2 regions of the Pseudoalteromonas sp. 23_GOM-1509m genome follow, and region 2 is predicted to be linked to the other one. Evidence: predicted binding sites of a transcription regulator. Region 2 holds the regulator's gene; the other holds the start of a gene.

Region 1 (8,230 bases), on a different contig from region 2:
AATAACAGCGGTAAGTTATAAGCCGTCAGGATTCAATTTAAAACAAAAAAGCCGTACTTGATTATTCAAGTACGGCTTTTATTATTTTAGCTGATAGTTAGTGAAGAATACGCGCTCTAATTGTACCTTCAACCGCACTGAGCTCTTTAAGTGCGACTTCTGAGTGATCTGTGTCTACATCAATAACCACGTAACCAATTGCTTCATCGGTTTGTAAGTACTGTGCGGCAATGTTAATACCGTGCTGAGCAAACGCTTGGTTAATTTGCGTTAGCACGCCAGGGCGGTTGTGATGCACGTGTAACAAGCGGCTGCGATTAGCAAGCTCTGGCAATGATACTTCAGGGAAGTTAACTGCGGTAATAGTTGAGCCGTTATCTGAGTACTTAGCGAGTTTACCCGCTACTTCAATACCAATGTTTTCTTGTGCTTCTTGAGTAGAACCACCTATATGCGGCGTTAAAATAACGTTGTCGAATTCACGCAGTGGCGAGATAAATTCTTCATCGTTAGATTTAGGTTCAACTGGGAATACGTCAATTGCTGCGCCGCTGAGTTTTTTCTCTGTTAGCGCTTCTGCTAGGGCGTCAATATCAACGACAGTACCACGTGAAGCGTTAATTAAAATAGAGCCTTGCTTCATTACCGCCAATTCAGCCGTGCCAATCAGGTTTTTAGTTTGCGGTGTTTCAGGTACGTGCAAGCTAATAATATCAGCGCGTTGCAATAGCTGCGTTAAGTTATGTACTTGTGTCGCATTACCTAAAGACAGTTTGTCTTCAATGTCGTAATACTCCACGTTCATACCAATATTTTCAGCCATAATGCCCAACTGAGTACCAATGTGACCGTAGCCAATAATACCTAAGGTTTTACCACGCGCTTCAAACGAGCCATTGGCTGTTTTTAACCAGCCACCACGGTGCGCAGCGGCATTTCGCTGTGGAATACCACGTAATAAAAGCAGTATTTCACCTAGTACAAGCTCAGCTACAGAGCGAGTATTTGAAAACGGGGCATTAAATACTGCAATACCGCGTTCACGTGCTGCATTTAAATCTACTTGGTTGGTACCAATACAAAAACAACCGATAGCAACTAGTTTTTCAGCTGCATTTAATACCGATTCATTAATATGAGTACGAGAACGCAGCCCCACAAAGTGCACATCTTTAATGCGCTCAATAAGCTCGTCCTCAGGTAGCGATGTTTTAACGTAGTCGATATTGCTATAACCGTTACGTTTTAGCGTTTCAACAGCGCTTTGATGAACACCTTCAAGCAAGAGAATTTTAATTTTGTCTTTTGCTAACGATACCTTACTCATAACCATATCCTATTTAATTTGTGGCCCATTTTTTGTGCCGATAATCACTTTATCAGCACCGCGCTCTGCAAATAGGCCGTTGGTGACTACGCCAACAATTTGATTTATTTGTGTTTCAAGCTGTTTAGCATGGGTAATTTTTAAATTATGTACATCTAAAATAACGTTGCCGTTATCGGTTACAACACCTTGGCGATACACAGGATCACCGCCAAGTTTTAATAATTCGCGGGCAACATAGCTGCGCGCCATCGGAATAACTTCAACTGGCAGTGGGAAATCCCCTAAGGTATCGACTAGTTTGGTGTCATCAACAATACACACAAACTGTTTAGCCACTGCCGCGACTATTTTTTCACGGGTGAGCGCTGCACCACCGCCTTTAATCATTTCGTTTAGAGCGTTAATTTCATCTGCGCCATCAACGTATACATCCAGAGCATCAACATTATTTAGCTCAAATACTTCTATACCAAGTTCTTTTAAACGTGCTGTAGACGCTTCTGAACTAGATACTGCACCAACAATGGTGTCTTTTACTGTGCCTAAAGCATCAATAAAATGATTAACGGTTGAGCCTGTACCAACACCCACTATGGTGTTTTCTTTTACAAACTCCAGTGCAGCCCATGCAGCTGCTTTTTTTAATTCATCTTGTGTCATTGCTATGTGCTCATTTATGTCAAAAATAGACTGTTAGTTTACAAGATTAATTGTTACCAACAGTAGGTTTTATTGGGTGTAATAATAGTTTTAAGAGGCACATCCCACGATTCAATTGGGAGCTTATCCACTTGTTGGCATTCGTGTGCTAGACCAATAAGTTGTGGTTGCTGCCAGTTTTCTTCGTGTAAACATGCCAAGGTTCTATCGTAAAACCCACCCCCCATTCCAAGGCGATTACCAAATTTATCAAATGCAACAAGTGGCATAAGTAGATAATCAAGCGCTGGCAATGGGCATATTTGAGAGCAGTTTAGCTTAGGCTCCAAGATACCATAGCGGTTTGCTCTCATGGGTGAGTTTTTTTCATATCGTTGAAATAGTAAATTAGCCCCGTTGAAAGGGTGAATTACAGGTAAGTAAACATGCTGTTCAATGCTCCATAATTCATTAATTAACAATGAGGTATCTAATTCGCCATCATTGCTTAAATAAAGCGCGATATGGCTTTTTTTGGCCGAGTTCATGCTTTTTAAAAATTGAATAAAATTCACTTTAAGCGAGTGGGCCGCTATTTCTTGCTGGTTTTTTGATAGGTTATTACGTGCTTTACGAATATCGTGTCTTATTTGTGCGCGATTATTACTCATTAAATAACTAAACCATGATTAAAAAGAGAATAAATTAGGAAATAATAAGTACACAGCAAGCACAATAAGTAATATTACGGCTGTAGAAATCAGCGAATATAAAACAAGGTTACTGCGTTTTTTGGGCGTAGTAGAGAGTGGCTCATCAAGCATTAAATCGTCATCTTCCCATACTTCATTTTTTTCATCAGGTAATGATAATTCAACCTCAGGGAGACGTTGCTCAAGATCCTCAAGTTTTTCTTCAAGACGAATTAAGCTACTAGTAATGTAATCTAGGGCATCAAATAAGCGCTGATCTCGCTGGCTGTCGTGCGCTTTTTGAGAAGTAGCTTGTGTAGGGGCTGTTTGCTGAAGTTTGCTTTTGATCCCCAGCGTTGAAAGTAACTTAGCTTGCTTAAGGGCTTTCTCTTTGTTGCTAGGAGCAAACAGCGGCTTGCCATTAAAAAATGCCGCCACCTTTTCAGGTGAGGTTTTTAGTTTTTCTGTCAGTGCATTGGTCACTGCTTGGCTGTCTGCGCCTTCTGCAAGTCCTACAAATATAACACGAAAATTGTCGGCCATTTTTTATCCCTAACACGCTTTATTGTATAAGCAGAGTATATACCTAAAATGTTAAACAGTTCGAGACTGTTTTATGACTAACTTAATACACATAGCAAAACGGCCCTAAAAAGGGCCGTTTTAATATTAGCTAGGTGGCTTACAGGCCAGCTGCTGCGCGAAGTGCGTCTGCTTTATCTGTGCGTTCCCATGGGAATTCATCACGGCCAAAGTGGCCGTAAGCCGCTGTTGGAAGATAAATAGGGCGCTCAAGATCAAGCATTTGAATCAGGCCGTAAGGGCGTAAGTCAAAGTGTTCACGAATAAGTTCGATTAAACGCGCTTCTTCTAATTTACCTGTGCCAAATGTTTCAACACTGATAGATGTTGGCTCTGCAACACCAATAGCATAAGACACCTGAAGTTCACACTTGTCAGCAAGGCCAGCAGCAACAATGTTTTTAGCAACATAACGTGCAGCATAAGCCGCTGAGCGGTCAACTTTTGATGGATCTTTACCAGAGAAAGCACCACCACCGTGACGAGCCATGCCACCGTAAGTATCTACAATGATTTTACGACCAGTTAAACCACAGTCACCCATTGGTCCACCAATTACAAAACGGCCAGTTGGGTTAATAAAGAATTTAGTGGCACTAGTAATCAGCTCAGCAGGAAGTACTGGCTTAATAATCGTTTCCATTACCGCTTCTACTAAATCACTTTGCGATACATCTTCGCTGTGCTGAGTAGAAAGTACAACGGCATCAATGCCTACTGGCTTGCCATTTTCGTATGCAAACGTAACCTGTGATTTTGCATCTGGACGCAACCAGTTAAGCTCGCCGCTTTTACGTACTTGTGCTTGGCGTTGTACTAAACGGTGAGAATAAGTAATTGGAGCAGGCATTAATACTTCAGTTTCGTTACATGCGTAACCAAACATTAGGCCTTGGTCGCCAGCGCCTTGCTCTTCAGGGCTTGTACGGTCAACACCTTGGTTAATGTCAGGAGACTGTTTACCAATCGTGTTTAAAATTGCACACGAATCGGCATCAAAGCCCATGTCTGAATGTGTGTAACCAATTTCACGTACTGTTTTACGTGTAATTTCTTCGATATCAACCCATGCGCTAGTCGTGATTTCACCACCAACCATAACCATACCGGTTTTAACGTAAGTTTCACACGCTACACGGGCATGAGAGTCTTGCTCTAGGATAGCATCAAGTACCGCATCAGAAATTTGATCGGCGATTTTATCCGGATGACCTTCAGAAACAGATTCAGAAGTAAATAAATGTTTTGCCATTGTAATTATGCTCACAAATATTGCGCTTCACAAACGTCGGTATTAGCGCTAAAAAATTAAGGCGCGTATTTTATCTAAAACAAATGAACTTGCATAGTTTTTTTACGCCTAGACGTCTAAATAAAATATCTAATAGTAAATGGTTCTTAAAAAATATTCATAATGCCCTATTTTTATGGGTTTTTAATTGCACACAGCCCCCACAATAAGTAAGAATGGGGATAAATAAATACCCGCGCAAATACATATAAAGGTAGGAGAATTCATGCCATCTCGCAAAGAACTTGCAAATGCTATTCGCGTCTTGTCAATGGACGCAGTACAAAAGGCCAAATCTGGTCACCCTGGAGCCCCTATGGGCATGGCTGATATCGCAGAAGTATTATGGCGCGATTATCTAAAACATAACCCAACAAATCCAGAGTGGGCTGACCGAGATCGATTTATACTCTCAAATGGTCACGGTTCAATGCTAATTTATTCTCTACTGCATTTAAGTGGTTATGACTTGCCACTGGACGAAATTAAAAACTTCCGCCAAATGCATTCTAAAACACCAGGCCATCCAGAATATGGATACGCGCCAGGAATTGAGACCACTACGGGCCCATTAGGTCAAGGGATCACAAATGCGGTAGGTATGGCGATTGCTGAAAAAGCATTAGCAGCGCAGTTTAACCGTGAAGGCCACGACATTGTTGATCACCACACGTATGCGTTTATGGGTGATGGCTGTTTAATGGAAGGCATTTCTCATGAAGCATGCTCACTAGCCGGTACATTAGGCCTAGGCAAATTAGTGGCATTTTGGGATGACAACGGCATTTCAATCGACGGTGAAGTTGAAGGTTGGTTTAGTGATGATACCCCAGCACGTTTTAAAGCATACGGCTGGCATGTAATTAGTGACGTTGATGGCCATGATAGCGATGCAGTAAGTGCAGCAATTGCAGAAGCTAAAAGCGTGACTGATAAGCCAACACTAATTTGTTGTAAAACTATTATTGGTTACGGCTCACCTAATAAATCAGGTAGCCACGATTGTCACGGTGCACCACTAGGTGATGACGAAATTAAAGCGTCTCGCGAGTTTTTAGGTTGGACGGGCGATGCATTTGAAATCCCTGAAGATATTTATGCACAGTGGGATAACAAAGAAAAAGGCCAACAGCTTGAAGCAAGCTGGGACGAAAAATTTGCCGCATATGAAAAAGCATACCCAGAGCTAGCAGCAGAATACAAACGCCGTACACATTCAGAATTACCAGCTGACTGGGCTGAAAAATCACAAGCGTACATTGAAGAGCTGCAAGCAAACCCAGCAAACCCAGCATCACGTAAAGCGTCGCAAAATGCATTAAATGCGTTTGGCCCGTTACTACCTGAATTTATGGGTGGTTCTGCCGATTTAGCGGGTTCAAACTTAACAATTTGGGATGGCTCTAAAGGCTTAACTGCTGATGATGCAAGTGGTAACTACATTTACTACGGTGTACGTGAGTTTGGTATGTCGGCCATTATGAACGGTATTGCACTGCATAAAGGCTTTATTCCTTACGGTGCAACGTTCTTAATGTTTATGGAATACGCACGCAACGCGGTACGTATGGCTGCATTAATGAAGCAACCAAGCATTTTTGTATACACGCACGATTCAATCGGTTTAGGTGAAGATGGTCCAACTCACCAACCAGTTGAGCAAATTGCGAGCATGCGTTTAACGCCTAACCTATACAACTGGCGCCCATGTGACCAAGTTGAGTCAGCAATTGCATGGCAACAAGCTATTGAACGTAAAGACGGTCCTACATCATTAATCTTTACTCGCCAAGGCTTAGAGCAGCAAGCTCGTGATGCCCAGCAATTAAGCGACGTTAAAAAGGGTGGTTACATCTTAAGTTGTGACGGCAATCCAGAGCTTATTTTGATTGCAACGGGTTCTGAAGTACAGCTAGCGCAAGACTCTGCGAAAGAGCTACGTGCGCAGGGTAAAAAGGTACGTGTTGTATCTATGCCATGTACTGATGCGTTTGAAGACCAATCGCCTGAGTACAAAGAAAGCGTATTACCAGCAAGCGTTTCACGTCGCGTAGCGATTGAAGCGGGTATTGCTGATTACTGGTACAAGTATGTAGGCCTAAATGGCGCCGTAGTTGGTATGACCACCTTTGGTGAGTCGGCACCGGCAAACGAGCTATTTGAGTTCTTCGGCTTTACGGTAGAAAATGTAGTTAACAAAGCAAACGCATTGTTTTAAGCAACTGCTTTAACATTTAAAAGCCCGCCCTGCGTAAAATAGGGCGGGCTTTTTTATGAGTTGTACTTTTATCACTTCCTCTAAAGCATAGCGTCTCATCGCCCTCTTTGTGCACAAATTATTAAAAATTTATTTGAACACAGAGAAGCAAGTGAGGTAATACAAAACCCAAATTTCAAAGTCAATTCTGCTGTTTGATTACTTCCTCTAAAGCGTAGCGTCTCATAGTCCTCTTTGTACAAAAATCATTAAAAGACCTGTTCAAAAGTTTAGCCCGTTGCTCACAACCTATTTCCCATAAAGTCTTTCATTTTTAATCTTTTGGCTTCTAAATGAGTAATTTTCACAGCACTTAACTTGCAAGGTTTTTGTGTATCAGGCACTGTGGGGGTAACAAAATTATAAATTAACAACAGGAGTTAACATGCCAAAGTTCGATAACGTTAGTGTGGTTAAAAAAGCCAATGTGTACTTTGATGGCAAAGTATCAAGCCGTACTGTGCTTTTAGGTAACGGTGAAGCAAAAACCTTGGGTTTTATGCAACCCGGTGAATTTGAGTTTAATACTAACCAAAAAGAGTGCATGGAGTTGTTAGCAGGGCAGTGGGATGTATTACTACCTGGTGAAAGCGAGTGGAAAACATTTAATGCGGGCGAGTCATTTAATGTTGATGCTAATGTGAGCTTTCATGTAAAAGTAAGTGATTTTGCAGATTATTGTTGTTCATACACCGATTAATTTGTTGGTTGATTAAATTATCAACACCTCTAAAGGCCGCTTCAAAGCGGCTTTTTGCATACTTAATGCTAAATGAATGATCTAAATCAGGTGGGGTAATAAATAATTGCGTAATTTTCATTTTTTCTCTTGTGTTAATTCGTTTAGCCCCCAATACTAACTATGAGGTAACAAATAAAAGGATACCCTATGAAAATTAATCTTTCTGGTCACCATGTTGACGTTACTGATTCTATTAAAGAACACATTAACGAAAAGTTCTCAAAAGTCGCGAGCCATTTTCCATCATTGATATCTCTAGATATTATTCTTTCAAAAGAGCATCATAAGTTCCAAGCAGAAATTAGCACAAATTATGAAGGTGCGCGTATATCGGTAAAAGGGGAAAACGAAGTTATGTATCCTGCTATTTCCAGCGCAGCTAAAAAACTCGATGCCGCACTAAAGCATCGTAAAGGGCAAATAAAAGCGAACTTACATGAAAAGCCTGTAAGTACCACACCAGAAATAGCACATGAAATCATCCAAGAGATGGATTTAAATTAATAACTAACAGCGTGTTATTTTAAAAAGAGCCTAAGGGCTCTTTTTTATTGCCTGTAAATTAGGTAAGTTATGCATTCACACAGTTTATTAATGATAAAAATTAATAATAAAAGCACATAACACACCAAATTTGAGAAGTTAATGCAGTACACACAAAACACATGGAAGTCTCGGTTAGGGGCGCTCGGCCCAG
Region 2 (8,230 bases):
GTTGATTTTATGCGCGCCGCACTGGATGGCAAACCTGCTGCGCCCATCGAACCACCTGAAGGCTTAGTTTCTATTCGTATTGATTTAGAAACCGGATTATTAAGTCATAAAAACGATTACACCAGCCGTTTTGAATACTTTGAAAAAGGCACCGCTCCTACCAAGTATGTGTTATCACAACCAAGTGATATATTTGAAGAAAACACTAAAACTGAAGAAGAGCTATTTTAAATATAGCGAACAGTAAAAAGGCCGCAAATTAGCGGCCTTTTTGATGGTCTAACTAATATTTTGTACCAACCAGTATAAGTCAGAGTGAACGCCAGCAGCAGTCACTTCTTTACCCGCACCGGGGCCTTGTATCACTAATGCGTTTTGGTTATACCACTGGGTATTAATCACAAAAATATTATCGCCAGGGGTCAAATTCGCAACCGCTTCGCTTTTTGGTACATAGGTAATCCCTACCTTAGCGTTTAGCGTGTTGTTTTCAAACTCTAATAACCCAGTGTAGCACAGTGCAGCATTTTGTTGCTGAGCCGCTTGCGCATGCTGCTCAATAAATGCATCTAAACGAGCCTTATTATCAATAAAGTCATTCCAGCTGCCTGCACTTAACTCATCGGGCATCAAAGCGGATAAAGAAATGTCATCAAGTTCCAATTCAATACCTAATTCACGCGCTAAAATAAGCAACTTACGTTGCATATCTCGTCCAGATAAGTCTTCTCGAGGATCAGGCTCTGTGAATCCCAAAGCTTGTGCTTCTAGAACTAAATCTGAAAACGCTTTACTGCCATCATACATACTGCATAACCATGACAGTGTGCCAGAAAACACGCCTTCTATTCGCGTTATTTTATCGCCACTATTTTGTAAATCAGCCAAGGCAAAATTAATCGGTAGTCCGGCCCCTACACTTGCATTATAACGCCAATGTAAGCCACGTTGAGCAAGGCTTTCACGTAGTGTTTGATACCACGAAAGCGATGCGGTTCCCGCGTATTTATTAGCACTAATTAGATGGCAGTTTAATTCAACTAACTTACTATAAAGCTGACTAAAATGTTCACTGGCGGTAATGTCGATCACTATTTTATGTTCATACTCAAGAGTATCTATGTATGACAATAAATCGGCTTGTTTATAGGAGCTTGCATGGTTTTCCCATTGAAGTTGCCAGCTTTCACAGTCTAATCCATTAGCATTCACCAGCATCTGCTCTGAGCGTAAAAGCGCTACTAACTTGACGTTAAAATCAGTTGATAAGCGTGCTAGTTGAGCAGGTAATTGGCGCATAAACTCAGCACCTACATTACCAAGTCCTGCAATAATTAAAGCTATTTCTTGTGCTTTATTAATGAGCTTGTCATGTAACAGGCTCAGCACATCACTTTCAAGTACTTGATCGGTTAATAGTAACGTATATCCCTCACCGTAATGGGTAAACCGAGGCTGGATAGATTGTGTTTGTAATAAGGCTTCACTTTGCTTACCAAGCGGCGCTACCTCTTGATCAGGTGCAATAATCGCCACCCCATTTAAGTTTGACTCACTAATATTGGCGCGGCCAGCAAAATAATTAGCCACCTGATGTGTCGCTGACGCAGGGACTAGTAAGTAGATTTCGCCTTCGTGTTCAAAGTGATGCAAACTATGCTGAATAAGTTGGCTAACATGTGCTACTTCGCCTTCACTCAGATCATCAACAATGAGTAAATCAACATTATTTACTGTGGTTAAAAAGCGTTTTTGTTTACTCATTCCTAGTTTAACTATTTCGGTATGACTGCCTTGAGGATCGTAACTACTGCGAACAACTAATTCTATATCGGTATCTTTTAATGGCGATAATGTTTTAGCGTGTAATACTGGATTACCTAACCTCGCTAATAAATTCGCTTGATCACGGCACACTCGCGCATACTTAACCGCATTAGCAACCTTACGCGGATCAGTACTAAAAACACCTTGAGTGTCAGTCCAAATAGAGACTTTTTTAGCATTGCAATACCGCGCTAATAAAGTGGTACTGTAATCACTGCCATTTCGCCCTAAGGTCACTGTTTCACCATGTAAATCAGCCGCAATAAACCCAGTAACTACATTAATTTTACTCGTCTGTATGGCTTTTAAGCACTGCTGCTGATTATTAGCATGCTGCAGCTGTCCGGTATCTAACGTAAATAACTGCCTAGCGTCATGGGCACAAGCGCTAACGTTAAGCTGTTCTAAGTAAGCGCTTAGTAACCTTGCAGACCACAATTCACCATGTGCTAATAACGCAGCTTCAGCTAATGTTCCTTGCTTAGTCTGCTTGGTAATAATACTGAGCTCAGTTTCAAGTAAATCAAGCGCATGGTGCTTAGCGTTAGCTATTAATAATTGCTCAATCAGAGCTATTTGATGGTTACTCAATAGCAATACAATATCAGCAATAGCTTGAGTGTCTTGCTGTTGATAGCTTTGCCACAGTTTAACTAAGGTATCGGTGGTTTTACCGGCAGCCGATACCACCACACAATCCCCAGCTTGAGCATGAGTTAAAATAATATTTGCGACACTTTTAAAGCGATCCGCTGAGCTTAAACTCGAACCACCAAATTTATGAACCTGATTTACCATATTAATACCGACTCGCATTTATGTTTTGTATTTTGAAGATTGGTATGCACTACCATAACGCCGGATGCGCCGCGTTTAACTTTGCTGAACCAAATGATTCACTAGCACCACTTTTTGCCGATAGGCCGGGATCGGCTTGTCCTGGGCGCACCAAATTAAATACCCTGTCTAAGTCAGCGAGTAAATCATTTACATCTTCAATTCCCACCGAAATACGAATAAGCGTGTCGCCTACTCCGGCTTCTGCACGCGCGGTTGCGTCCATGCCGGCGTGGGTCATAGTCGCAGGGTGACAAATCAAACTTTCTACTCCACCTAATGATTCCGCTAAGCTAAATTCATTTAAGCGCGTTAAAAACGCTGCAGCATCGTTTATATCGCCTTTTATATCAAAGCTAACCATAGCACCAAAGCCAAGCTGCTGCGCCTTAGCTAGCGCATGTTGAGGGTGTGATTCAAGACCTGGGTAGTAAACTTGGGCAACAAACTGGGAGCGTTCTAAATACTGTGCAATGGCGAGTGCATTTTCTTGGTGTTGCCTTAAACGCACGTTTAAAGTACGTAAGCCTCTGAGCGTTAAATAGCTATCAAATGGCGCGCCGGTGATGCCAATGTTATTTGCCCACCACGCTAACTCTTCACCTAACTCAGCAGTCGCTGCGATAACCGCGCCACCAACAACGTCTGAATGGCCATTGATATATTTTGTGGTTGAGTGCACCACAATATCAGCGCCAAACTTAATCGGGTTTTGTAATGCTGGCGATAAAAATGTGTTGTCGGCGGCAACCAGTGCACCACACTGTTTAGCTGTATCAGTTACCGCTTTAATATCTGTTAAGCGTAAAATAGGATTGCTAGGTGTTTCAATCCAAATCAGCTTAGGTTTAATAGCAAGGATGCGTGTCAAACTGTCGCTTTTGGTAAAATCGACCACTTCTAGTTTTAATAAGCCGCGCTTTTCTAGCGAAGTAAATAAGCGATAGCTGCCCCCATAACAGTCATGAGGGATCACTAACGTATCGTCACTATTAAGTAATTGTGTTGTTAGGTGAACGGCTGCCATGCCTGTTGCGGTAATAATGCCTTTAGCGCCACCTTCAAGCTCCGTGAGCGCCTCAGCCAAAATGTCACGATTAGGGTTACCACTGCGGCCATAATCATATTGACGCTTTGTATCAAAGTCAGCAAATGAGTAAGTTGTTGATAAATAAAGCGGTGGAACAACCGCACCATGCTGTTTGTCGGCTTCTATTCCACTACGAACAGCAATTGTTGCCTTATTTTTTTCACTCATTTTCGCTACCTTTACTAATTTGGATGTTTAGACGTCTAAAAGGTAGCGCATGCAATTTAAGATGTCAAAACATTTAAATGTCTAGATAGCTAAATAACTAGTATTTGACTATCTTTTTTAAACCGATAGAATTTCACGCATATTTACACGCTTTGATGCTGTGTGAGCAATTTATAATCTGAGGCAACGATACATCTTATGGCTAAATGGAATGGTGAATATATTCACCCATACGCAGAACACGGGAAAAAATCCGAACAAGTAAAGAAGATCACCGTTTCGATCCCGCTAAATGTATTAAAAGTATTAACTGATGAACGTACTCGTCGTCAAATAAACAACTTACGTCATGCAACAAATAGCGAGCTTTTATGCGAAGCGTTTTTGCATGCGTTTACCGGGCAACCGCTGCCTAATGATGATGATTTGCGTAAAGATAACGCAGAAAAAGTACCTGAAGAAGTGAAGAAAATAATGCAAGAAATGGGACTAGAAGTGCCTATTTTAAATGAAGACTAGAAGGGTCTTTATACAAAAAAACCTCAGCAAATGCTGAGGTTTTTTTTTGCGCTAATTTACACTTAACAATTACGCCATGTAGTTTTCTGGCATATCAATTTGTGCAACGCCAGAGTCTACCGCCGCCTGCGCAACCGCTTTAGCTATACGTGGTAACAAACGTGGATCCATTGGTTTTGGTATAATATATTTAGCACCAAACTCTAATTTGTCGATGCCTGCGGCAGTAAGCACTTCAGCCGGTACGGGCTCTTTAGCAATACTGCGGATTGCTTCTACAGCAGCAATTTTCATCTCGTCGTTTATTTCACTGGCACGTACATCTAACGCACCACGGAAAATAAACGGAAAACACAATACGTTATTAACTTGATTCGGATAATCAGAGCGACCTGTAGCCATAATTAAATCGTTACGTGCAGCGTGTGCTAATTGCGGATCGATTTCAGGATCGGGGTTTGAACAAGCAAATACCACGGGTCTATCAGCCATTAATTTTAAATCTTCAGGGGCTAATAAATTAGGGCCCGATACACCCACAAACACATCGGCATCTTCAATTACATCTTGTAAAGTACGTTTATCGGTATTGTTTGCAAATAATTGCTTATATTCATTCAAGTCATCACGACGCGTATGAATAACTCCTTTGCGATCTAACATATAAATATGTTCACGCAACGCGCCACACTTAATTAAAAGCTCCATACAGGCAACAGCTGCAGCGCCGGCACCTAAACATACAATAATTGCATCTTCAATTGCTTTGCCCTGTACTTCCAGCGCGTTTAGCATACCCGCAGCCGTTACAATAGCCGTACCATGCTGATCATCATGAAAAACAGGAATGCTACAACGCTCTATAAGCGCTTTTTCTATTTCAAAACACTCGGGCGCTTTAATATCTTCTAAATTAATTCCACCAAAGGTGTCGGCAATATTAGCCACCGTGTTAATAAAGTCTTCGGTAGTACGGTGCTTAACTTCAATATCTATAGAGTCTAACCCTGCAAAACGCTTAAATAGTAGCGCTTTACCTTCCATAACGGGTTTTGAAGCCAGTGGACCTAAATTACCTAAGCCTAAAATTGCGGTGCCGTTAGTAATAACCGCAACCATATTTCCTTTACCAGTATATTTGTAGGCATTTGCTGGATCAGCGGCAATTTCACGAACAGGTTCTGCGACACCGGGGCTGTATGCGAGCGCGAGGTCTTTAACCGTCTCAGCGGGCTTGGTCAGCTCAATACTGATTTTACCTGGAACGGGATGGGCATGGTAATGTAGTGCTTGTTCACGAAAATCTGACATAACGCGATTATATCCTGCAATTTAAGTTAAAGTGAGAGGTAGTTTTAATCTACGATACCTTTATTATTTTTAAATTCCAAGCAATATCAGGTCTATCCTGTTATATGCTAGAACTGTTAATTTTAAGTGATTTATCAGCAACTTCCCTAGATTATCCTGACATTTTTAAAATATAAATTCGTCATAAAAATGAAAAATACAGGTACTTTTTGCCCTTGTTCTATTTTTATAAAGCGTATTTTTTAGTCTTAAATTAAAATAGTGAAATACCGAATTTTATTTAACTTTAAACACAAATAACCTCACGTTACCTGCATTTGAGTACCATCTTTAAAGTTTAACAAATAAAAATATAGAGAATATTGGCTGTTTTGTCTGCAAATGTTTATGCATACTCAGAATAAGAACAGGAAATAGTTATGCAAAAAAAATAAATACAAAATTGCTAAGAAAGCAGGTAGGAAAGTAAATTTTGGCCACAAAAAAAGCACCCTAAGGTGCTTTTTTTACATAGAAACAAAAAATTATTTTTTGCTGCTAAGTGCACCGAAGCGCTTGTTGAAGCGATCAACACGGCCGCCAGTGTCTAAAATCTTTTGCTTACCAGTGTAAAACGGGTGACACGCAGAACATACGTCTAAGTGAATGTCTTTACACAGAGTAGAACGAGTTTCGAATTTGTTTCCGCATGAACAAGTTGCAGAAATTACTTCGTACTTAGGGTGAATACCTTCTTTCATAGGAACCTCTAGTTAAGGCCGCATCGCTCTCCAAACCCGAAGTCTGGCACCATACGTCGTTAAAACAAATTTATTGGTCGCGAATTTTATCCAACAACCCGCACGCACACAAGCTTTAATTACCCTTTTTGCTAAAAAGTCGGCAAACACCTATTCATTACTGATTTGTCGGTAGGCTTTTAATGCTATTTTTAGTACATTAAACCATTACGTTAATTGGTTGAGTTGTTATGCGTTTTGCTGAAGTTGCAATAAAAGTCCCCTTGCCTCGCACCTTTGATTATAAAGTGGATGAGCAATTAGTACCGCTGACTCAATTACAGCCTGGTATGCGCGTGTTAGTCCCTTTTGGTAATCAACGTAAAGTAGCAGTTATTCTTAGCTTAAAAACGGAAACAGCAGTCCCCGAAGGCAAAATAAAATCTATTATTGAAGTTATTGACGACTCACCGGTGTTATCTGCGCAGCATTTAGAGCTACTGAAATTTACAGCGCGTTATTATTGCTATCCACTCGGTGAAACTATTCATATTGCATTGCCCAGTGCACTGCGCCAAGGTGAGTGCCCTGATAAAACCAGTATAAACATGGTGACATTAAGCGAAAAGGGGGCACTTTTACCGTCTTTAAAAGCTAAAACACAGCTTAATTTGCTTAAGCAATTATCAGCGTCCGGTAAATCATCATTAACCGAACTCAAAGCCCTCGGGTTTAATAAAAAAACCATTGATACCCTTTTAGATAAAGAGCTAATAATTCAAACCATTGAGCACGACAATCAATGGCAACATACCTCGCCAACGGTTGGCAGCAAGCCTCGTTTGAATAAAGAGCAAGCCATTGCCTGCACTGCAATTAATCAAAGTACGGGGTTTAATAGCTTTTTGCTAGAAGGTGTCACTGGCAGCGGAAAAACCGAAGTTTACCTGCAATGCCTAGAAGAAGTATTAAAACGTGGCGAACAGGCGTTAGTGCTCGTTCCTGAAATCGGGCTAACGCCTCAAACGGTCAATCGTTTTAGACGTCGCTTTCCTGACACTCCTATTATGTTATGGCACTCGGCATTAACCGATAACGAACGTCTACAAACATGGCGTTTTTGCGAAAAAGGCAGTTGTGCCATTGTTATAGGCACCCGTTCGAGTATTTTTCTGCCATTTTTAAAGCTTGGGATGATTGTGGTTGATGAGGAGCATGATGCCTCATTTAAACAACAAGACACTTTACGCTACCATGCCCGTGATTTAGCTGCGTATCGTGCCTATCAGCATCAAATTCCACTTATTTTGGGTAGCGCTACGCCAGCACTAGAAACACTGCATAAAGCTATTAATAACAAATACCAGTTGCTTACATTAAGTGAGCGCGCACAAACCGCCACCGATAATCAGTTTAAGCTGCTCGACATGAAAGGTCAGCCTGATCGAGCCGGTATTGCACATGCCAGTCTTGCAATAATGCGCCAGCACCTGAATAGGGGAAAGCAGGTGATGGTATTTTTAAATCGCCGTGGGTTTTCTCCTACCTTGATTTGTCATGAATGTGGTTGGTTGAGTGAATGTAACCGCTGCAGCACCAGTGCGACTTTTCATAAGGCAATAGGCCAAATGATTTGCCACCATTGTGGCGATCAATATCATGTACCACATCAATGCCCTGACTGTGGTAGTACGCAAATCTTTCCTAACGGCAAAGGCACCGAGCAAATAGAAGAGTTTTTGAGTAGTGAATTTGCAGA

What was found. The regulator MetJ, encoded in region 2, represses methionine synthesis genes. The targets are predictions, from matches to a motif close to TAGACGTCTAGACGTCTA.
Region 1: metK (methionine adenosyltransferase) is a predicted target of MetJ. The motif match lies at 4,597-4,614, and genes of this name have one in related genera.

The regions. Positions count from the first base shown of each region.
Region 1 covers NZ_KI912433.1:423,960-432,189, reverse strand. The annotation lists gene N523_RS0115445 (hypothetical protein) at 1-5, shown strand, start outside; gene serA (phosphoglycerate dehydrogenase) at 98-1,327, opposite strand; gene rpiA (ribose-5-phosphate isomerase RpiA) at 1,337-1,990, opposite strand; gene N523_RS0115430 (5-formyltetrahydrofolate cyclo-ligase) at 2,044-2,640, opposite strand; gene N523_RS0115425 (hypothetical protein) at 2,659-3,204, opposite strand; gene metK (methionine adenosyltransferase) at 3,344-4,495, opposite strand; gene tkt (transketolase) at 4,761-6,752, shown strand; gene ppnP (pyrimidine/purine nucleoside phosphorylase) at 7,177-7,491, shown strand; gene hpf (ribosome hibernation-promoting factor, HPF/YfiA family) at 7,681-8,037, shown strand; gene N523_RS0115400 (NRAMP family divalent metal transporter) at 8,179-8,230, shown strand, end outside.
Region 2 covers NZ_JADO01000011.1:62,637-70,866, reverse strand. The annotation lists gene N523_RS0104955 (penicillin-binding protein 1A) at 1-231, shown strand, start outside; gene metL (bifunctional aspartate kinase/homoserine dehydrogenase II) at 280-2,625, opposite strand; gene metB (cystathionine gamma-synthase) at 2,675-3,922, opposite strand; gene metJ (met regulon transcriptional regulator MetJ) at 4,121-4,441, shown strand; gene N523_RS0104935 (malic enzyme-like NAD(P)-binding protein) at 4,511-5,752, opposite strand; gene rpmE (50S ribosomal protein L31) at 6,277-6,492, opposite strand; gene priA (primosomal protein N') at 6,723-8,230, shown strand, end outside.